DNA from 4 places in the Vallitalea maricola genome. Region 1 is predicted to be linked to each of the others. Evidence: predicted binding sites of a transcription regulator. Region 1 holds the regulator's gene; each other region holds the start of a gene.
The links. The regulator Rex, encoded in region 1, represses fermentation and respiration genes when NADH is low (regulators of the CRP and FNR family bind a similar motif). The targets are predictions, from matches to a motif close to ATTGTTAANTANTTAACAAT.
Positions count from the first base shown of each region.

Region 1 (5,863 bases):
TACAAGATATATATGAAATAAGGTCATTGATAGAAGGACTATCTGCTAGATGGGCAACTACTAACATAAATGAAGAACAACTTGAATTACTAGAAGAAATTGTTTATTTATCTGAATTTCATTATAAAAAAGGACATTTGGATCAGCTTTATGAATTAGATACCAAATTTCATGAAGTGTTATACCAAGCTTCACATAGTAAAATATTAAAACATGTTTTATCAGATTTCCACCATTATGTTCAAAGAATAAGGAGAGCTTCAATTTCATCTGAGGCAAGAGCTAAAAAATCAGTTGAAGAACATAAAGCGATTGTAGAAGCCATAAAATTGGGTGATGAAAATAAAGTAGAGGAATTAACTAATCTACACGTTAAAAACACCCTAAAGAACGTTGTGGACCACAAATTAATGGATATAATAGGAAAATAATATAAAAGGAGGAATTACTCTAACCGAGTAATTCCTCCCATTTTTCATATAAATTCTCTAATTCATTTTCATAATGAGTTTTTTCATTAAGAAGCTTTTCGGCTTTTTCAGCATTAGTATATATTTCTTCTAGACATAACTTTTCATCAATCGCCTTAATGTTATTTTCAATTTCATGAATATCAGTTTCTATTTTTTTGATTTGATTATTAAGTTTACGCTTATTCGCTTGTTCATCTTTGCTTTTTAGCCAGTCTTGTTTGTTAGAAGTAGCAATTGGTGTATCCTCTTGTTTTTTATTGTTCATACTATTTTCTAGCTCCAACAACCGTTGTTTTTCTTCTTCTTGTTTTTTTTCTATTACATAACTGTAGTTTCCTAAGTAGTTGTTTAATTTATTAGGAGTAAGTTCTAATACCCTAGTTGCTATTTTATTTATAAAATAACGGTCATGAGAAATAAATAGAACAGTACCAGTATAATTTTTAATAGCTGATTCAAGAATTTCTTTTGATATGATATCCAGATGATTAGTAGGCTCATCCAACAGCAAGAAATTAGCATTTGACAACATTAATTTTGCAAGTATCAATCTGCCTTTTTCACCACCACTCAGACTAGATATCTTTTTGAATACGTCATCACCAGTGAATAAAAAAGCAGCCAATGTATTGCGTATATGACCTGTATTCATATTAGGATAAGCATCTGATATCTCTTCAATCAAATCATTATCTCCATTTAGGGTAACATGTTCTTGGTCATAATAACCAGTGTTCACTTTGGCGCCTAGAGAAATAGTGCCTGTATCTCCAGTTAGCCCATTACTTATTATACGAAATAATGTTGTTTTACCTGTTCCGTTATCTCCAATGAGTGCTACTTTTTCACCTCTTTTAATCTGGAAATTAAGATTAGAAAATAGGTGTTTATTATCAAAGGATTTGGATACATCTGTAGCAGTAAGTACATCATTACCACTTATGACCCTTGGTGATAGCTTAAGATTCATTTTATCATTAATCAGTGTAGGTTTATCTATCATATTGATTTTTTGTAGTTGTTTTTCACGACTTTGAGCTCGTTTGATAAGTTTATCTCTACCGTGGGACCTAAGTTCACGAATTACTTCTTCCTGCCTTTTTACTTCTTTTTGCTGTTCTATATAATGTTTGACTTCAATATCTTGATTGATGGCTTTGTGCTTGATATAAAAGCTGTAATTACCGTTATAAATATGTGATTGAGTGTTTTCTATTTCTATAACCTTATTCACTATTTTATCAAGGAAATAACGGTCATGTGAGATAATTATAACAGTACCTTGATAATTACATAAGAAACCTTCCAACCATTCACATGCTTTAATATCTAGATGGTTAGTTGGCTCGTCTAATAGTAATATATCTGGTTTTTCAAGAAGTATTTTTGCTAGAGCTACCCTCGTTTTTTGTCCTCCTGATAAGGTGGATATATTAGCAGTAAAATCTTCTTCACCAAATCCTAGACCTTTTAACACACCTTTTATATTACTTTTATAGCTATATCCATTATTAAGTTCAAAAGTATGCTGTAGATTTGAGTATGATTTCATAAGTGAATCTAGAGTTTCACTATCATTATCTAGCTTAGACATTTTTACTTCATATTCTCTTAAGGTGTTTTCCATTTGGATTATTTCTTTGCATGTTAATAGCATTTCATCATAAATAGTTTTTTCCGATGATAGAGTACTATTTTGTGATAGGTAGCCAAGTTTTGTTAAACTATTAATTATAACTTGTCCTGAATCTGCTTCTAATTCATTGGTAATAATCTTGAACAGCGTTGATTTACCGGCTCCATTAATACCTACTATAGCTGCTTTATCTCCTTTTTCCAGCCAGAAGTTTACATTGTCTAGTACTGTATTTGTTACAAATGCTTTGCATATATTTTTACATGATAAAATCATAGTTGCCTCCTATAATATTAAAATTACCATACTATGATACCATTAATCACTGGTTTTGAAAAGTTTAAGGGTTTAAAATTAGAGGTTTTTGGTAAATATATAAATATCTATTGTGATAGTTCTTTGCCAAACGAGAAGTAACCTATTTGTTCATACATAAGAATAAATTTCTTTGGGACAACATATATATGATAAAAGAACTTTTCTAAAGGGGATGATGACTTGAGTCGTAATGCAGGTTATATGAAAAAATTGAGAAAAGCTCGTGTGGAGAGAAAACAATGTATAAGGTGTGGTAAACCTCTATCACAAGAATCACTTATTAGAGGTGTTAAGCAATGTGAAAAATGTCTTGATTACCAACGTAAAAGAAAATTAGGACAAATAAGTTCTAAGGTCAATACTACTTATTTTTACAATAGACAATACAAAAAAGACGAGATAAAGAGAAAAGAGCTAGGGAATTATATGGTTGAGAATAAAATAACTATCAAGGATCTAGCAAAAGAATCCAATTTATCTCAAAGAACAATACAAAGAATATTATACACTGATGCAAACTATACAAAAAAAACTAAAGATGCTATTAATAAATATTTAGGAAAAGAATTTTTATAGATAATATATTAAGTTAATAGTAATATCAAGGTATTTATATTAAAAAATATATAATTAAACTTAACAATTAAAAAAGGGTATAGAATTAATTTTTTATATCCATTTTATATGTTGCAAGTAACATACAGCGTTTATGGAATACAAATATGTATGAAATTTAGGATATTAAAATTTTTTATAAGTATAATTTTCTAGAAAAAGCTGGTAAAATACCAGAGTTTTATGGTATAATTTATAAAATATAGATTGTATACAATAAACAATTGATTGTTTTTAACTATATTTACTAAATATAGGATTTGTGTTAATAATTTATACTATGATAATACATAAACAATAAGGGTTTATCAGCATTTGATTATTTGACATAGATTTAACAACCATATATAATTATTTGTATAAAAGTTCCAAAATAGTATCAAGGATTGGGGATTGATTATATGATACAAAAGAAAATATCAACAGCGGTAATTAAAAGATTACCAAAATACTACAGATACTTAGGAGACTTATTAGAAAACGATGTTGTAAGGATTTCCTCCAAAGAATTGAGTAACAGAATGGGTGTAACAGCTTCTCAAATAAGACAAGATTTAAATAATTTTGGCGGTTTTGGTCAGCAAGGTTACGGCTATAATGTTGAATATTTATATAACGCTATAGGTAAGATACTTGGTCTTGAGAATAAATATAATACAATTATTGTTGGAGCAGGAAACTTGGGTCAAGCACTTGCTAATTATACTAATTTTGATAAAAGAGGTTTTGAAGTTAAAGGATTATTTGATGTTAACCCGAGGCTTATCGGTATAACTGTAAGAGGCATTGAGATTAAGGATTTAGATGAAATGGGAAATTTCATAAAAGAAAATAGTATTGATTTGGCAATTTTAACATTACCTAAGCAAAAAGCACCAAAAGTTGCTAATGACTTAGTTAGTTATGGTATAAAAGGAATATGGAATTTTGCTCCTATTGACCTGAAATTATCCAATAAAAATGTTATAGTTGAAAATGTACATTTGTTGGATAGTCTTATGACTCTGTCATATAATATCAAAGAGAGAATATAAATAAGCGTCTGTAATTTATGTTTTTAAGAATGAATAACTATTCTTAGAGGTATTAGGTACTCATATATATGGGTACCTTTTAATTATATTGTGCTATAGAATATAAGAGTTTGTTACGATATAATTAATATAGAAAATTTTTATTATATTACTAAGTAGGTTTAAATTAAGTATATATAAATAATAAGGACGTGAAAGCATGTTTTTTTCAAAGCAAAAGATAGAGAAGCCAATTAATATAGAAAAAAAAGTACATATATTAACATTGGACAATAGATGGCATGAACTATTTAAAAATAATAGAAAACCAAAAAAAATAGTTGAACTTGAAAAAAAGCTTAATAAACTCCTTGGTGAACAAGGACAACTTACTAACGATTTGAAGGAATATACTTTACTTAAAAAGAAAATGATGGTTGATATAGTTGATAATATGAAAGAAGCCATAGAAGATGAAGATGATAAAGCAATAGGCGAAATGGAAAAAAGCAAGAAATATATCAATGACATAAAAGTTAAGATAGATAAGATGGAATCAAGAATGGAGAATATGCCAAGAGAAATTCAAACGACTAATAAAGAATTGTTAGAATATACAATGCAAGATTGTTATATGCGAATGTTTAATACTAAGAATGAATTAGATGAATTAAATGAATGGATTGAAAAAGTTAGGGCAGAATTAAAAGAAAAAGCTGTCAGACAAACAGAAGCGAAGGAAGAATATGATAAGATGTATTCTTATATGCATGATCTAGTAGGATATGAAATCATTGAATTATATGATAAAAAATATCTGGGAGGAAGTAAATGATAAAAGGAATAGGTAATGATATTATTGAAGTCAGTAGAATAGAAAAGGCGATTCTCAATAAAAGATTCCTGGAAAAATATTTTACATCCAACGAAAATAAATTATTTGAAACTAAAAATTATAGAGGTGAAACAATAGCTGGTAATTTTGCTGTCAAAGAAGCAGTTTCTAAGGTCCTTGGGACAGGATTTGTACATTTTACTCCTATTGATATTGAGGTTTTACGTGATGATAAAGGCAAGCCCTATGTAGTTTTATATAATGGTGCTAAGGATTTAGCGAGACAACTTGATATTTCTACGATACATGTGTCAATATCACATTCAAGGGATAATGTAACAGCTATTGCATTAGGGGAGTAACTTAGTTAAAAGGAGAGATTTGGGTTGAAGGTTGTCAAAAGTTATGAAATGAAGGAAATTGATAGGTATACTATTGAAGAGATAGGTATACCTGGTATTGTTTTAATGGAGAATGCAGCAATGTCTGTAGTTAGTGAAACTATACAGTTACTGAAAGAGAGCAATAATGTTGTTATTTGCTGTGGCATAGGAAATAATGGCGGAGATGGATTTGCAATAGGTAGAATACTTAGCTGTAATAATGTAAAAGTTTCTATAATCATAATAGGGGATTCTAGCAAAATTAAAGGTGATGCCAAAATAAACTATGATATAGCTAGACAATTAAATATTGATATACATGAATTCTATGATGATAAACAGATTGATGAGTTCAAAAATATAGTTAATGACTGCGATGTCATCTATGATGCTATTTTTGGAACTGGTCTATGTAGAGAGATAACAGGAAAATACTTAGAAGCTATTAAGATTATAAATAGAGCGAATGCTTATAGAATAGCTATTGACATACCTTCTGGAGTTAATTCTGATGATGGTCAGATTCTAGGGGATTCAGTGTGTGCTGATAAGACAGTTACATTCTGTTTGCCAAAGGTGGGCTTGCTTTT
Region 1 covers NZ_BTPU01000007.1:23,901-29,763, forward strand. The annotation lists gene AACQ14_RS02630 (GntR family transcriptional regulator) at 1-431, shown strand, start outside; gene abc-f (ribosomal protection-like ABC-F family protein) at 451-2,385, opposite strand; gene AACQ14_RS02640 (helix-turn-helix domain-containing protein) at 2,608-3,003, shown strand; gene AACQ14_RS02645 (redox-sensing transcriptional repressor Rex) at 3,444-4,076, shown strand; gene AACQ14_RS02650 (coiled-coil domain-containing protein) at 4,276-4,890, shown strand; gene acpS (holo-ACP synthase) at 4,887-5,252, shown strand; gene AACQ14_RS02660 (NAD(P)H-hydrate dehydratase) at 5,277-5,863, shown strand, end outside.

Region 2 (5,863 bases), on a different contig from region 1:
GAGGTTTTTGAAGTTGCAAGGGCAGCTGAGATTATAACCGAAGAGAGTAAAAGAATGATAGCAAAAGGTAATTTGCTTAAACCAGTTATATCTTCTGCATGTCCAGCAATAGTAAAACTTATTCAAATTAGATTTCCATCTTTAATACCTAATATTTTACCAATCATATCACCAAAAGAGGCAATGGCAAGATATGCTAAAAAATACTTGGTAGGTAAAGGAATCAGAAAAGAGGATATAGGAGTATTCTTTATATCGCCCTGTGCTGCAAAAGTTACTAATAGTAAACAGCCGCAAGTTATTGATGAATCCTATGTAGATGGTGTTATTTCACTAAAGGAAATATATCTCAAATTAGTTCCGGTAATAAAGACTATTAAAGAACCAGAGATACTTCAAATGAGTAGTAATACAGGTATTGGCTGGGCTCATACTGGTGGTGAAGGATATGCATCTGGTATTGAGAATCATATAGCTGTAGATGGTATTGAAAATGTTATTAAAATACTGGAGAAAGTAGAAAATGGTAAGCTTGATGATGTTAATTTCATTGAATGCCTAGCATGCGTTGGAGGATGTCTTGGCGGTCCACTAACCGTAGAGAATTGCTTCGTTTCCAGTAATAGAATGGATAAAATCAAGAAATATAACAGTGGCGAAGGCAAAAAACGGGATATACCATTGTTTGATGGAAAAATAGATTTATATTGGTCTAAATCATTAGAAACTAAACAAGTCATGAAGCTTGATGATGATGTAGAAAAAGCCATAGAAAAGTTAGAACACTTAGAAAAAATATATGATATTTTGCCAAAGATTGACTGTGGTTCCTGTGGGGCACCAACTTGCAGAGCATTAGCCGAAGATATAGTCTGTGATAAAGCTAATATAGAGGATTGTGTGTTCATGTTAAGACAAAAGGTAAGAGAAATGGCTGAACAAATGGTTACATTAGCACAAAAAATGCCACCATCCATTAGTAATGAAACTATAAATAATAAGATATTAGAAAAGAGGTCATCACAATGACAGTTGAAGAATTAAAAAGTAAGCTTAACCTTGAATTGGTTGCTGGTAAAGAAGGGTTACAAGGTGAAATAAAAGGCGGTTTTGTAGGTGATTTATTGAGCGTGGTAATGGGTAAAGCAAAAGAGGGTAATGTGTGGATTACAATCCAAAGCCATGTTAATATAGTAGCAGTAGCAGTACTTACTGGTTCTGCGTGTATAATTGTATCAGAAGGATTTAAGGTTGAAGAAGATGCTATCATTAAGGCAGATGAGGAAAATATACCTATATTAACTACAAAAAAATCATCTTTTGAAATGGTTAGCGATCTTGTAGCATTAGGAATTAAAAATATTTAAAGGTTTTATGAAAGGAATCTGTTAAATATGAAAGAATTATCTATGCATATACTTGATATTGCACAGAATAGTATAAGAGCTGATGCAAACATAATTACTATTTTAGTGAAAGAATTAATCAAAGATAATATTTTTGAATTTAGTATTAAAGATAATGGGGCAGGAATAGATGAAGAAATATTAAAAGACATTCGCAATCCTTTTACTACATCAAGAACCATGAGACGTGTAGGACTAGGAATACCATTGTTAGATAATACTTGTAACATTTGTAATGGTAGATTGGAGATAGATTCCTCTATCAAACAAGGTACTTATATAAAAGCCAGTATGGAATATAATCATATTGATAGACCACCTATAGGTGATATGATAGCAACAATAGCAACACTTATTTCATCTAATGGTGATATTGATATACAATATAAGCATTACTATAATGAGAAATCATTTGATATATCTACAAAAGAACTAAAAGAAGTTTTGGGTGATGAAGTACCATTAACTAATTTAGATGTTATCAAATGGTTGAAGGAATTTTTAAAAGAAAATATTAATGAGCTTAAGAGCGACGGAGACAAAAGCTGAAAGGTATAACATTATATCTTTGAGCTTTTTTATCTTATAGATTTCATCTAATGTTAATGAATTAACAAACTTACTAATAATTATAACTTTTTTTAGTAAATTAAAGGGTAAAAGAAAGGAGGCATATTGTATACAATAAACAATAGTGCCATATTAATAGTATTACACAAGATTGCTACTTTGTACTTTTTTTATCAATTCTTGTATTACTGGGGTAATTGTATTATTATTAATATGGAAATAGATACTATTACAACATTGAATACTAATAATTATATTTATTAGTAATATATCTAAAGTGAAAAAAATAATTTATTCATTAAAAACAAACAAAGACAGGGGGATACTAATGGGAGCATTGACTTTTAAAAGAGGCATTCATCCTAGTCATTCTAAAGATTTCACAGAAAAAAAACCTATTAAGATTTATATGCCAAAAGGTGATTTGGTTTTCCCAATGTTACAACATATAGGAGCACCTTGCAAACCTTTAGTAAAAAAAGGTGATAAAGTTTTAATGGGGCAGAAAATAGGAGAACCTCAAGGATTCGTTTCTTCACCAATCCATGCAACAGTTTCAGGTACAGTTAAAGCTATTAAAGATGTACTTCATCCTAATGGTTCAAAAGTACAAGGGATTGTTATTGAAAATGATGGTGAATATACGGAAATAGAAATGAAAGAAAGAAAGGACTATAAGAACCTTTCAAGGGAAGAAATAATTAATATTATAAAAGAGGCTGGTATAGTAGGTATGGGTGGAGCAACATTTCCAACATTCATAAAATTATCTCCTCCTCCAGAGAAAAAGATTGATCATATAATTGTTAATGGTGCAGAGTGTGAGCCTTATTTGACATCTGATCATAGGATTATGATTGAAGAAACACAAAGAGTTGTAAAAGGTCTCGAAATAATACTACATCTTTTTCCAAATGCCAAAGGTGTTATTGGAATAGAAGACAATAAGCCAGATGCCATAAAAGCTATGAAAGAAGCTGTGGGAGGTATTAGTAATATCAGCGTTGCAACTTTGAAAACAAAGTATCCACAAGGGGCTGAAAAACAACTCATCTATTCCATAACTAAGAGAGAAGTTCCATCTGGCGGATTACCAGCTGATGTTGGTTGTATTGTTCAAAACATAGATACAGTCGTAGCTATTCATAGAGCAGTTCTTAGAGGAAGACCTTTGATGAGAAGAATTGTTACTGTGAGTGGGGGAGCTATAAAAGAACCACAGAATTTTAAGGTTAGAATTGGTACTAGTTATCGAGAATTAATTGAGGCTGCTGGTGGTTTCACGGAAGAACCTGCTAAAGTTATTTCAGGCGGACCTATGATGGGATTGGCACTGTTTTCACTAGATGTACCTGTAATAAAAGGGTCTTCATCTATACTATGTCTGACTAAAAAAGAAGCTACAGTGAATGAAGAAAGCAATTGTATTAGATGTGGTAAATGTGTAAGTATATGTCCAATGAATCTATTACCTTTAGAGCTTAACAAATTTGCTATAAACAATGAAGATGACTTGTTTGTAAAATATAAAGGTATGAATTGTATAGAATGTGGAGCTTGCTCATATATTTGTCCTTCAAATAGACATTTAACTCATTCTATAAGAACAACAAAAAGGACTATAATGGCTAAGAAAAAGAAATAAAAATATATAGAATCAATAAATTATTTCTAATGTTTTAAGTAGGAGGGTTTAGTTGTGACAGATCAATATATAGTATCGTCTTCACCTCATATTCGTTCAGATAAGACTACTGATAAGATTATGAGAGATGTAATTATTGCCTTAATGCCAGCAACTTTATTTGGAATATATAATTTTGGTGTGAGAGCATTGATTATAGTTTTAATTTGCGTTATATCATGTGTTGCATCAGAGGCACTATTTCAATATATAACTAAGAGAAAGCTTAGTATATCTGATTATAGTGCAGTTGTAACAGGTATATTACTAGCGCTTAATCTACCACATACAGTTCCTTATTGGCTACCGGTTTTAGGAAGTGTCGTGGCTATAATAATCGTTAAACAATTATTCGGTGGACTAGGACAGAACTTTATGAATCCTGCTCTAGGAGCAAGAGCATTTTTACTTATATCTTTTGCAGGATTAATGACTAGATGGGAACTTGATGGAGTAACTACAGCTACACCTTTAGGAATAATAAAAGAAGGTGCAGGAAGTCTTCCAAGCATTGCAGATACATTCTTCGGTTTTATAGGAGGTTGTATTGGAGAGACTTCAGCAATAGCTTTATTATTAGGAGGTATCTATCTATTAGCCAGGAAGATAATCAATTGGAGAATACCAGTATTATATATTGGTACAGTCTTCGTACTTTCTTTGATTATTGGCGGTAGAGGATTTGATATGAATTATGCTGCTTATCAAGTTTTTAGTGGTGGTCTTATGATAGGTGCTATCTATATGGCAACTGACTATTCATCATCACCAATGACAAAAACAGGACAAATCATTATGGGTCTTGGATGTGGTATATTAACTGCGGTTATAAGAATATATGGTAGTTATCCAGAAGGTGTATCATTTGCAATAATAATAATGAACCTTTTTGTACCATTAATTGATAAATTTACAATCCCTAAAGCTTTTGGGGAGGTGGCTAAAAATGAAAAATAATATTGTTAAAGACGCCCTGATTCTTTTTGCTATTACAGTATGTGCTGGTTTACTGCTTGGTCTAACATATACTGTGACTAAAGAACCTATTGCAATGCAACAGATAAAAATTAGAGATGCTGCTCTTAACAGTGTAATAAAAGATGCAGATTTTGAACAGATTGAAGAGGATCTATCTGAGCAGCCAGTTATTACTGAGATTTATGAGGCTAGCAGAAATGATGAAGTTGTAGGTTATGCTTTTAAATTAGTTACTAAAGAAGGTTACGGTGGAGATATAGAATTAATCGTAGGTATTAATGCAGATAGTACCATTTCAGGCATCGACATCATAAAACACAGTGAAACACCTGGTCTTGGTGCTAATGCTGATAATGACAAGTTCAAGGATCAGTTCGTAGAAAAGCCTACAAAACAGTTGACTGTAGTTAAAGATGGAGCGGATACTGATACTGAGATAGATGCACTAAGTGGTGCAACAATATCTTCAAGAGCAGTAACTAATGCTGTTAATGCAGCTAGTGATTATTTTAATAGTAATTTTAGTAAGGGGGCACAGTAAGATGAAACTAGGTAAAGTATTCAAAAATGGATTAATCGACGAAAATCCAACTTTTGTTCAAGTATTAGGAATGTGTCCAACACTCGCGGTAACGACTTCAGCTTTTAATGGAATTGGTATGGGACTTGCTACTACAGTGGTATTGTTGTTTTCTAATCTAGTAATATCTCTACTTAGAAATATCATACCATCAAAAGTTAGGATTCCAGCATTTATTGTTATTATAGCATCATTTGTTACAATGGTAGATTTGTTCTTACAAGGTTTTGTACCTGCATTATATAATGCACTTGGATTATTTATACCACTTATTGTTGTTAACTGTATCGTTCTTGCAAGAGCAGAAGCATTTGCAGCAAAAAATGGTGCTTTACCAGCAATTGTTGATGGTGTTTCAATGGGACTTGGTTTTACATTTGCTTTAACAATCATCGGATTCGTTAGAGAACTATTTGGTGCTGGAACTGTACTTAGTGGTACTGCTCTTGAGACTTATGTAATGCCAGCAGGTTATGAACCAATTACAATTATGATTTTAGCTCCTGGCGCTTTTATAGTACTTGGATTATTATTTGCTATATTCAACAAAATAAAAGACAAAGATTCTAAGAAAGCGTAGAGGAGGGGGATAAAATGGAATTATTATTACTTTTTATTGGTGCAATATTGGTTAATAATGTTGTA
Region 2 covers NZ_BTPU01000092.1:5,383-11,245, forward strand. The annotation lists gene AACQ14_RS21280 ([Fe-Fe] hydrogenase large subunit C-terminal domain-containing protein) at 1-1,029, shown strand, start outside; gene AACQ14_RS21285 (DRTGG domain-containing protein) at 1,026-1,367, shown strand; gene AACQ14_RS21290 (ATP-binding protein) at 1,395-1,955, shown strand; gene rsxC (electron transport complex subunit RsxC) at 2,305-3,621, shown strand; gene AACQ14_RS21300 (RnfABCDGE type electron transport complex subunit D) at 3,676-4,617, shown strand; gene AACQ14_RS21305 (RnfABCDGE type electron transport complex subunit G) at 4,607-5,179, shown strand; gene rsxE (electron transport complex subunit RsxE) at 5,181-5,798, shown strand; gene rsxA (electron transport complex subunit RsxA) at 5,813-5,863, shown strand, end outside.
Region 2: rsxC (electron transport complex subunit RsxC) is a predicted target of Rex. The motif match lies at 2,005-2,024, and genes of this name have one in related genera.

Region 3 (5,863 bases), on a different contig from region 1:
AGAATTATATCACCGTAGATAATCAAAACACTCAAACATTTATAGATAGTAATAATACGACGATTAGAGATATTGGATTGATTCTTGATATTACAAATGAGTATTTTACAGAAATAAAACCATTGGATGATGGTATAGATGTAGTTGAATTATATCAGGATGCTTTTACAAAATTAATGATGCTGGAATTATCGGAAGAATATTCTAAACTAAAGGATCAAGCATTGAGTTTTATAGTTGAGCATAGTAAAAATTTTATAGTTAAAATTAGTGATAAAGATGAAATTAATGAATTTAATATTGATATGGATAAGAAATATCAGTCAATGTTGGATGAAATATTATATATATGCAACGAAAAAAACATTGCTGTGACATATGATGAAGATAATAATATTATTTATTATAAGGAATGAGTAGCAGGATAAGTTCCTTTTGAATGTTATGGCATATGTTAAGATGTGTTTATTGAAAAGTAGGATTAGAAATGGTAAAATATGTAGTATATAAACAATTGGAGTTTATATACTACATTTTTTAATAGTAATCATATTAATAATGGGGAGGTAATATGAAATCAAAAAGCACACATATATTGGTTCCTATGGTAATCATTACAATGGCTATTTTATTTTCCAGCTGTGGAAAAAGTAATAAAGCATCTGATAAGATAGTAGTCAACGATAATATAATTCAAACAAAAGAATTCAGTGTGAATTCTGATTCAACAGATTTGAATACATCAGCAAATGGAACAGTATTTATAAAAGGAAGTGAAGGAATTCCAGAAGGCATACAGATTGTAGCTCATATAGAGGTAGATCCAGATGACTGGGGTGGTGTAGTATTCTATATCCCTAAGAAATGGAATATAGAAAGTATAAATAGCAGTTATCCAGAAAATCAAGATACAGCAAAGCCTGCAGACTACATAGCTACATTTAGTACTGGTGATACTGAGAGATATGAATGGGATAAATTTGTAGAGGTAGGAAGAGACCGAAGTCATATACCAACTGGAGGGGGTACTGGAACAGTCGTGATTGATTTAATTGCTGATAAGGATGTGATACAACAATCAGAAAAATTTAATATTACTGTTGCAGTTGGCTCAGATGAAAAAGATGGAACTAAGATAATGGAAACGGATAGTACTACAATAGAAATACCTTAAAGATGTTAGTTTTTTAATATAGATTGGATATGTTATATATAAAAACATATACAGTCTTTTTTATTTTTTAACATATTTCGTAAAATGTGCCCTATGGCTATCAAGAATAGTTTCTGCAAGCCAGGATGGAATATGAAATGGATAATATAGATTCAAATATTATAGAAGCATAGAATATTTATTCTATGCTTTCATTGTAAGGTAATAATCATAATTCAACGGGTTATCACCATATTTGTTTTCTCCATCAGTACCAGGTGCAAATAGAAGATACAATACAAAAATTCCAGAGACAATTCTTATGAATGGAATGAGATAGAGCAATTGAATTAGTGCTAACCATCCAGTTTTATTCAGGTCATGTAAACGCCTCACAGTGAGTGTTAATTTTGAAATAGAACATATTATAAGTATCATATAATAAATACCTATATAGATATATGTACTGGTTAGTGAAGTATCAATAATAATTTTATTCATTGCTATAAAATAAGCTATGACCATTATTATAGATAAGGGTATGTCATACAAAAAATATCTTAGACGATTGAGACGACCATTGAAATTAAAATACAATATTTTTAATTGTTTCACATTTCACCTCCTAATTGATAAATATAATTATATAATAGCATAAAATAATAAAAAGTTAAACGTTTGATATAATAATAATTTATTTTGGTTATTTGAATATATTATAAGACATTTAGATGTGTAATGCCACCAAAATAAAGATATATATGACTATTTAGAGAGTAAGAATAACTAGATTATATAAAAAAGTAATATTACTTATGCCGGTAAATAAAAATTATGAATCTATAATAGTTGATGAGAACTTATTCATTAATGGAAAAGTAATTGGGATATTAAAGACTAATATAATTTAGGGCATAGAATTAAAGATGTTAACATTATAGGTTAAACCATCATCAATGATTGAAAATAGCATTAAGCTCATTAAAGTATTAAATTCTAGATAGAGTTTTGTGTTAATTTTATTTAGTAAAGTTCAGCAGCAAGAAGTAAAGTTAAATAAATGTTAACAAGCATAGAAAATAAAATATCTAAAATTATTTGACATATATAAAAGTATAAAGTAAAATTATTATGTTTGTGACATATAATTATGTCTGTAGACAATAAAAAAACTAAATTTACAATATTTTATGTAACAATTTATAGTTGCCTACGAACAAATGTGTTAAAATTATATCAATGTTATAATCAATAATTTTAGGAGGCAAGGTAATATGGGTATTTTTTATGAAGCAACAAGTTTTTCAGGATGGGCAATTTGGCTTTTTGTTGTCTTTGCGTTAATGGCATTCAATGAACTTGGTCGTTCTACAAAATGGGGTGGAATAGTATTATTTTTAGTTGTTCCTATAGTATTAACTATCTCCGTTTGGCCAACAACTGCAGCTCCAGGAAATGAATATGGTACTGGTAATTGGTTTAATTGGGTAAAAACATATTCTGCTCTTGCAGGGTGTCTTGGTTTTATGGCTATTCGTTATATTCCATCACTGGCAAAGAAGAAATGGGTGTTATGCTTCCCGCCGCTTATCTTGGGACTTAATATATTTGAAGCAGCTTTTAGAGATTTTCAATGTTTTACATATGGAGCATGGAATGGAGAATACATAAACAATCTATGGGTGATGTCTGGACCATGGAATATCATGAATGGAATAGCAGGTATTCTTAATGTTATTGCCATATGTGGTTGGGTTGGTATTTTCATATCAAAAGATAAAACAAAGGATATGATTTGGCCTGATATGATATGGGCTTGGATCATAGCTTATGATATATGGAATTTCGCTTATACATATAACTGTATTGCAGATCATTCATTTTACTGTGGTTTAGCATTACTAATATCTTGTACAGTTCCTGCTTTCTTCATTAAAAGAGGAGCTTGGCTTCAACATCGTGCTCAGACACTTGCTTTATGGATTATGTTTGTTATGACTGTACCTTCATTTGCTGACCGTATAGCCCCAGTATCCACTACACACAATCCAACTGCGTTTTTTGTATTAAGCTTGTTGGCTCTAATCACAAATGCTGCACTTGTAATCTATCAATTCAATAAGATACGTAAAAACAGACTTAATCCATTGAAGGATGAGATATATGCAGATACTGAAACATATAAAAAAGTTGTAGCAGAAAATGTATAAGAGTGTATCAGCAGATATAAATTAGATTGATAATTATAAAATAAATATAGAATTATAATATACCACCTATAAGAATATATCACTCTTGAAGTAGACATTTTTATTATTCTAACTGCCTGCTTTAAGGGAAGAATATAAAACTGAATAGGTGGTTTCATTATGTTCAAAATCAATATCAACATATTATAAGCAGTAAGTATTAATGATTTTGAAATAGTATAAGCTGTTTGTATATGATATAATCAAATGAGTATGATTTATTTGCATTATGTTATTATAAACCATTTTATAACACAGAGATATTATATAAATAAATTGGTGTAGTAATAATGTTTGGGAGGATAAAAGATGAAAATACAAAGTGAAGCTGATTTTACTGTGTTTGAAGCAACAAGTATGATTGTTGGACACAGTATTGGTACAGGAATTATCGCAGTACCTTTTTTAGCAACTAAAAACAATTTGAGAGACGTTATATTAATGGTGATATTGGCATATTTCATAAACGTTGTCTTACATTTGATTATTGCGGAATTATCCTATAATAATGGTGGTGTTCAGCTAGTTAAGAGTTTTGAAGGAGAATTGTTCAGAGGTAAAGCAAAAAAAATATTTAGTTGGATTATGTTTACAATCTATGGATTAGCTATAGTTGTTGGTGTAAGTGGTAACATTAATGGTGGTGCTATGATAATCTGGAGCTGGCTTGACATACCATTTTCATTAGCTCAGCTCATATATTATATTCTAGCAGGCATAGTAGTATTTATGGGAATGAAGGCTGTAGGTATTGCTCAGAAGTATACGGTATCCTTATTGATAGTAATAGTGATTGCTATAAGTATTGGGACATTTGTGAAACCTATGAATGCTATTGGATCATCCAAAGTACATATCAATAATCTTCTAGGATTATATAGCATGGTTGTTTTTGCAACCTCTGCAAACCAAGCGGTAATTCAATCTGTAAAAGGATTGAAAGGAAATGTTAAAAAAATCAGGACTTCAATATTTTTAGGTTTTGCTATATCATCTATTTTTGTTTTAATTGTGACTATTACTGTTTTGTTGGGTGTAAATGGTTCACTAGATAAAGAATTAGCGTATCTACAACTAGGTGAAAATATTGGACGTTGGGCAGCTGTACTAGCAGGCTTGTTTTCATTATTTGCCCTTTTAACAACGTTTTGGTCAAATACTTTAAGTCTTCGTGATGTAGTCCATGAACAGATAGGAATAAATAATAAAGTTTGTTGGTTATTTGCTACAATACCATCATTACTCTTTGCCATATTTGGTGTAAATAGTTTTATTATCTTAACAAGGATAATGTCAGGCGTAGTGGTACTTGTAGCTGTCATGCTTGTATTTACTTATAATAGGTCTAGGAAAAAAGCTGGTGCTAGTCCAATCTGCGGTAGATTCGGAAAATTGGTATTTCAAGTTATCATGGTGATATCAACTATAATCTGTGCAGTTGGTGCCATGATACCTTTAACTTAATGAAGAGGAGGGATGACAATGTATAATAATCCTAATTTCTACAAAGATAAAGATGACCATTTTGCTATAAATATTGGTGATGGACCATATAAAATATTGCAATTGACTGACTTACATTTTGGTTTTGGAATATTGTCTAGAAAACAAGATAAATTAGGTATGGATGCAGTGACTAAGTTGGTGGAAAGATCAAAACCAGACTTGATAATACTTACAGGAGATAGTATTTTCCCTTTTATATTCAAATCTGGTACTAGAAATAATATTAAACAAGCTAGAAGATTAGTTGGATTCATGGATTCATTTGAGATTCCTTATGCCTTTTTATTTGGTAATCATGATATTGAAATGGGTTCAAAAGGAAATAAAAATCAGATTTCAGATATCATCATAAATGGTAGATACAGTGTTTTTGCTAAAGGGAAAAAAGAACTTACTGGTGAAGGTAATTACATAATAAAACTCATAGATAAAAGAGAGAAAGTGCTTATGGCTCTTGTAATATTGGACTCAAATATGTATGGGGAAGGATGGTTCTTCAGTGGATTTGACTGTATACATAAGGAGCAGACAGAATGGTGTATGGACGAATTATCCAGACTTAAAAAACAAAATGAAAACCTAAAGGCTTTAGCATTTTTTCATATGCCATTACCTGAATTCAAAGATGCTTATGAAAAAATGAAGCTAGGGGATAAAAGTGTTGAGTATAATTTTGGTAGTATAGGTGAAAGCAACGATTATTTTGGTATATCAAAGAATAATTATAGTTTTTTTGAAAAAGCAGTAGATAATGGTATAATCAAAGGTATTTTTTGTGGTCATGACCATCTTAATACACTTTCACTGACGTATCAGGGTGTTATGATGACATATGGAATGTCAATTGACTTTTTGGCATATAAAAACATTAGAAAAAGATATACACAGAGAGGTGGAACTCTAATTACAATAGATAATGACGGTTTGTTTGAGGTGAAACCAGTACCTCTTACAA
Region 3 covers NZ_BTPU01000013.1:62,050-67,912, reverse strand. The annotation lists gene AACQ14_RS05000 (hypothetical protein) at 1-416, shown strand, start outside; gene AACQ14_RS04995 (hypothetical protein) at 572-1,174, shown strand; gene AACQ14_RS04990 (DUF805 domain-containing protein) at 1,358-1,768, opposite strand; gene AACQ14_RS04985 (DUF5692 family protein) at 2,428-3,363, shown strand; gene AACQ14_RS04980 (SLC5/6 family protein) at 3,712-4,866, shown strand; gene AACQ14_RS04975 (metallophosphoesterase) at 4,885-5,863, shown strand, end outside.
Region 3: AACQ14_RS04985 (DUF5692 family protein) is a predicted target of Rex. The motif match lies at 2,375-2,394, and genes of this name have one in related genera.

Region 4 (5,863 bases), on a different contig from region 1:
CAAATTTTGATTTATTACCCATAGTTGGGAATTTGTATACACGTTTTCTTATATCCATGAATTTCAGAGCCATATCACTGAATCTTGCTTCTGGATGTTCGTAAAATAACCACATTCCTTTTGCAGCGTCCATAGCTGAACCACCACCTAATGCGATAATTACATCAGGATCGAATTTCTGCATCATTTCTGCACCTTTTTTAACTGTTTCGATAGATGGGTCAGGCTCAACATCAGTAAATAGTTCACAATGTATACTATCAGTTCTATTTCTTAAATGATAAAGGATTTTATCAACATATCCGAATTTTACCATGAATGGGTCAGTAACGATGAAAGCTTTTTTGATATTAGGCATTTTACTTAAGTATTGTACTGAACCTGGTTCAAAGTATATTTTTTCTGGAATCTTAAACCATTGCATATTCACTCTTCTATTCGCCACTCTTTTCTTATTTATTAGATTAACAGCTGTTACATTTGATGTTGTTGAGTTTCTTCCATAAGAACCACAACCAAGTGTAAGCGATGGCATGTTAGTATTATATATATCTCCAATTGCTCCATGAGTAGAAGGAGAATTGATTATTATACGACCAGTTTTTAATCTGGAAGAGAATTGTTTTATAATTTCATCATCGTTAGAGTGAATAACTGATGAGTGTCCAAGACCACCAATTTCAACCATTTTTTCACATAAATCAATACCATCTTTAGCATTTTTTGCTTTAATGATAGCTAATACAGGAGATAATTTTTCTTTGGATAATGGATATTCATGTCCAACTCCATCAAGTTCACAACATAAAACCTTTGTATCTTCTGGTATATTTATATTAGCTAATCTAGCAATCTCTACAGGTGCTTTACCTACTATAGCTGGATTTACAGCACCTTTTTCAAGATTCATAACAACGCCTTCTAAGCGTTTAGTTTCTTCTTTTGTTGTAAAGTAGCAGTTTTGTTTTTTCATGTAATCTGTTACTTGTTTATATATAGGTTCTTCAATAATTGCTCCTTGTTCAGATGCACAAATCATTCCATTGTCAAATGCTTTTGATAAGATTAAATCTGTTGCAGCTCTTTCAACATCAGCAGTTTTTTCTATAAAGCAAGGTACGTTACCAGGTCCAACACCAAGTGCAGGTTTTCCAGTTGAATAAGCTGATTTAACCATTCCAGATCCACCTGTAGCAAGTACTAAAGCAACACCAGAATGGTTCATTAATGTATTAGTAGCTTCTAATGAAGGTGTTTCTATCCATTGAATACAGTTTTCTGGAGCACCAGCTTTTACAGCCGCATCTCTTACAATTCTTGCTGCTTCAGCAGAACACTTTTGAGCTGAAGGATGGAATGCAAAGATGATTGGGTTTCTTGCTTTGGCTGAAATAATAGCTTTAAATAACGTAGTTGAAGTTGGGTTAGTAACAGGAGTTACACCAGCAACAACACCAACAGGTTCTGCAACTTCCATGTAATCTTCTTCTTTATTTATATTAGTGATACCTACTGTTTTTTCATATTTGATACTATGGTAGATATATTCTGTTGCAAACATATTTTTAGTTATTTTGTCTTCATATACTCCTCTACCAGTTTCATCAACAGCTAGTTTAGCTAAATACATATGTTTGTCTAATCCTGCAAGTGACATTTCTTTAACAATGTTATCTACTTGTTCTTGGTTAAGTTGTAAATATTCGTCTAATGCTATTGTAGCTTTTGATACTAATTCATCAATCATTTTTGGCACATCAACATTTGGTTTATCATTAGTTTTAGTGACTTTTGTGTTTGCCATAATTATATACCTCCTAGATATTTTTAATATTAGTTTTCCCTATTTTGTAATTATAATGCGACATGTAGTCGCTTAATAAATTGATTTCAGTACATAAATAATGTTAAAATATTAACAATTATTTTCAAAAAAATATTACACTGACATAATAGCAAATTGATAATATTTTGTCAATAACTAAAATAAAAATATACAAATTGAAATATACAATATAACTATAAATACAGTATACAAGACAGCATATTTCACATAACAAAGATTTAATTATAGTAATTATATATAAAAAAACACTATACATATTTAATTACAGTCCTAACCTAGAGAAGTTATAATATTAAATATAATTAAAATTAGTTAAATTTATAACAATAAATTGCGATTTAGAAAACTTAATAGATTAATTGAATAGGATATAAAAAATAACAAAAAACGTAATTTACTTAATCTAAATAGCTATTATTATATAGGTAATGTTTTAATCAAATTTATATATTTTTGATATAAGATTATAATTTATTTCAAGGTATATTAATTGAGAAAATAACATTTTTTTATATAGATTAGTATATGAAATATGAACTATTTTACTTCTTTTTGATAGAAAAAAATAAGAGAATAGGTATTTATTACTAATATGAAAAATAACCTGCGTTTCAGGGGGGGAATAAAACGCAGGTTGAGGGGGGTATTAGATGATGTACCATATTATTGAGGCTTATTTCCTAAATCAAAATCCTCATAAATAAAACATTGTAAATAAATGGTACATTAATAATGATTACCATAATAAGTCTTTTTATTCATTTATTTCAATTTTAATTGAAGATACTATAAAAAAATGATATGATTATATCAACTGTAAAGAGAATTTATATAAGGTGCATTAAATAATTGCTATAGTTAGCAATTATTAAGTTTAATTCTATTTATAAAATTAAGGAAAATATATTGAACTTATTGAAATGGGTGTATGGATATTTAAGTTCAATATATAGTAATGAATAATGATAAAGAACAAATAATTATCTTTAGAAACTTGATTAATATTATTTTATTTGATTATTTATTAATAAGTGGTTAGTTTATAGAGATTTTTTAGCCGTTCTGTAGGTGGGATTTAATGAGAAGAGTACTAATAGACAATTTAAAAGGTAATGAGAGAGTAGCACGACCAGTTTATTCATTAAATGGTAGCTTTCTTTTATCAAAGGGGATTCATATTAAGAAATCTTATGTTGTTCGTTTAAGAGAGCTAGGAGTAGATTACATCTATATAGAGGATGAATTATCTGAAGGTGTTGAATTAAAAGACTTTATTGAAGAAAAGACAAGAGAAAACTGTAAAAAAGAAGTTAAAAAAGTATTAGAAAATTATAGTACCCAAGGACATCTAGAATTAACTAACATTGTATCAGCTGCTCAGGATATTGTTGAGGATGTATTGACCCAACGTAATATTATTGTTAATCTAGTTGATATTAGGAGAAAAGATGAATATACATATGCCCATTCCGTCAATGTGTGCGCTTTAGCAGTTTTATTGTCTATAAAGTTAGGTTATAATAAAAATAGAGTTAAAGACATAGCTATAGGTGCTTTATTGCATGATCTAGGCAAAGTTCTTATTCCAGAAGAAATCCTTAATAAACCTGGTAAGTTAACTGAAAAAGAATACGAAATAGTTAAGCAACATGTAATCTATGGTTATGAAGCGATAAGCGAAGCTTCATGGATAAGTTCTATATCTAAAGTCATAATATTAACTCATCATGAAAATGTTGACGGTTCTGGATATCCTTTCGGCTGGAGTGGTAATAAAATCAATAGTGCGACCAAAATTATTTCTATATGTAATGTTTTTGATTCAATGGTTACTAAAAAACCTTATAGAGAAGCTTATAAGATATATGAAGTAATAGAATATCTTATTGCTAATAAAGGACGATTATTTGATGAAGAGATTGTTGATGAGTTTATTAAATATATAGCAGTATATCCATCAGGTATGGGAATAATAACTAATGAAGGAAAGAAAGGTATTGTTCTAAAACAAAATAATGGATTTCCCTCAAGACCTATCATAAGAATTTTGGAAGATGAAAACGGAAAATATGATGAGTGGGTGGAAATTGATTTAATGGAGAATAAAAAACTTTTTATTGTAGATACTTATGAAATATAGATAATAATATTTTAGGTTGAAAAGAAACATAATATATATTATAATTATTAAAAATAGTTTTTGTGCTATGATGGAAGCTAAGATTAAGGTAGTTTTTCAAGAGAGTCAGAGATGGTGAGAACTGGCAAAACGAAATAATCCCTCCACTTCCGGAGTACCTGACGATGAGTTAGAGGTTGGTATCCTTTATAATACTAATCAAGAGATTACAATTCTTATTGTAATAAATTGGGTGGCAACGCGGATATCCTTTCGTCCCATTAAGGGCGAAGGGTTTTTTTATTGTTTTTTATTTCAATAATAAATGTAATCCTTGAATATAAAGGTAAAGAGATATGGGATATTTTGAAATCTCTTAAGTGACTAAGTCGCTTGTTAATGGTATAGAAAGAAAAATAGAAGGAGTGAATAAGATGTTAGATATTAAAATGTTAAGAAACAATTTTGACCAAGTAAAAGAAGCTTTATCAAACAGAAAAGAGGATTTTGACCTTGATTCTTTTGTGGAGTTTGATACTAAGAGAAGACAATTATTACAAGAAGTAGAGCAATTGAAGAATAAGCAGAATGTTGTATCAAAACAAATACCTGCAATGAAAAAAGAAGGTAAAGATGTAAAAGAAGTATTAGCACAGATGAAAGAATTATCAAATAAAATTAAAGAAATAGATGGTGAAGTAAAAAAAGTTGATAGTGATTTATATAACTTTATGTTAACTATACCTAATATACCTAACGAATCAGTTCCAGCAGGTGATACAGACGAAGATAACGTTGAAATCAGACGTTGGGGAGAGGTTAGAAATTTTGGATTTGAACCAAAAGCACATTGGGATATTGGTAAAGATCTAGATATTCTTGATCCAGAATCAGCAGGTAAGATAACAGGAGCTAGATTTACTGTATACAAAGGTATGGGAGCAAGATTAGAAAGAGCTTTAATTAACTTTATGTTAGATCTGCATGTAGATAAACATGATTATACAGAAGTTTTTCCACCTTTTATGGTTCATAGAAAAAGCATGCTGGGAACTGGACAATTACCTAAGTTTGAAGAAGATGCATTCAAGGTTGAAGGAACAGATTATTTCTTAGTTCCAACAGCTGAAGTACCAGTAACTAATATGTATAGAGAACAAATACTTGATGGCGCTAAGTTGCCTATTAAACATTGTGCATATACAGCATGTTTCCGAGCAGAAGCAGGTTCAGCAGGAAGAGACACTAGAGGGCTGATAAGACAACATCAGTTCAATAAAGTTGAATTAGTAAAATTTGTAAAACCAGAAGAATCTTATAATGAACTTGAAAAGCTGACAAAAGATGCAGAAGAAGTTCTACAATTATTAAATATTCCTTATAGAGTAGTGAAGATATGTATGGGTGACTTAGGATTCACAGCTGCTATGAAATATGATATCGAAGTATGGATGCCAAGTTATGATAGATATGTAGAAATTTCAAGCTGTAGTAACTTTGAAACTTTCCAAGCTAGAAGAGCTAATATTAAATATAAAGATAATGTAAAAGATAAAGCAAAATTCATTCATACTCTTAATGGAAGTGGTGTAGCTGCAGGTAGAGCAACTGCTGCAATACTTGAGAATTTCCAACAAGAAGATGGAAGTGTTGTTATTCCAGAAGCCCTAAGAAATTATATGGGTGGTTTAGAGAAAATTCAATAATAGACTAATATAAACAGGACTATCTCTTATATGTTACAACAGCTTATAGCCGTCAATAATGTATTAAGAGTCAGTCCTGTATTTTTGTATTAAGTCATAAAATTAATCTTTAAAAAGGGAAGTAACCAGGTCAATTGCTATTTGATTAACTACTTTATAAGTGATTTCTAGTCCTTTACGTTCACCAACAAT
Region 4 covers NZ_BTPU01000095.1:4,886-10,748, forward strand. The annotation lists gene adhE (bifunctional acetaldehyde-CoA/alcohol dehydrogenase) at 1-1,804, opposite strand, end outside; gene AACQ14_RS21840 (HD-GYP domain-containing protein) at 2,925-3,986, shown strand; gene serS (serine--tRNA ligase) at 4,400-5,671, shown strand; gene AACQ14_RS21850 (ArsR/SmtB family transcription factor) at 5,774-5,863, opposite strand, start outside.
Region 4: adhE (bifunctional acetaldehyde-CoA/alcohol dehydrogenase) is a predicted target of Rex. The motif match lies at 1,904-1,923, and genes of this name have one in related genera.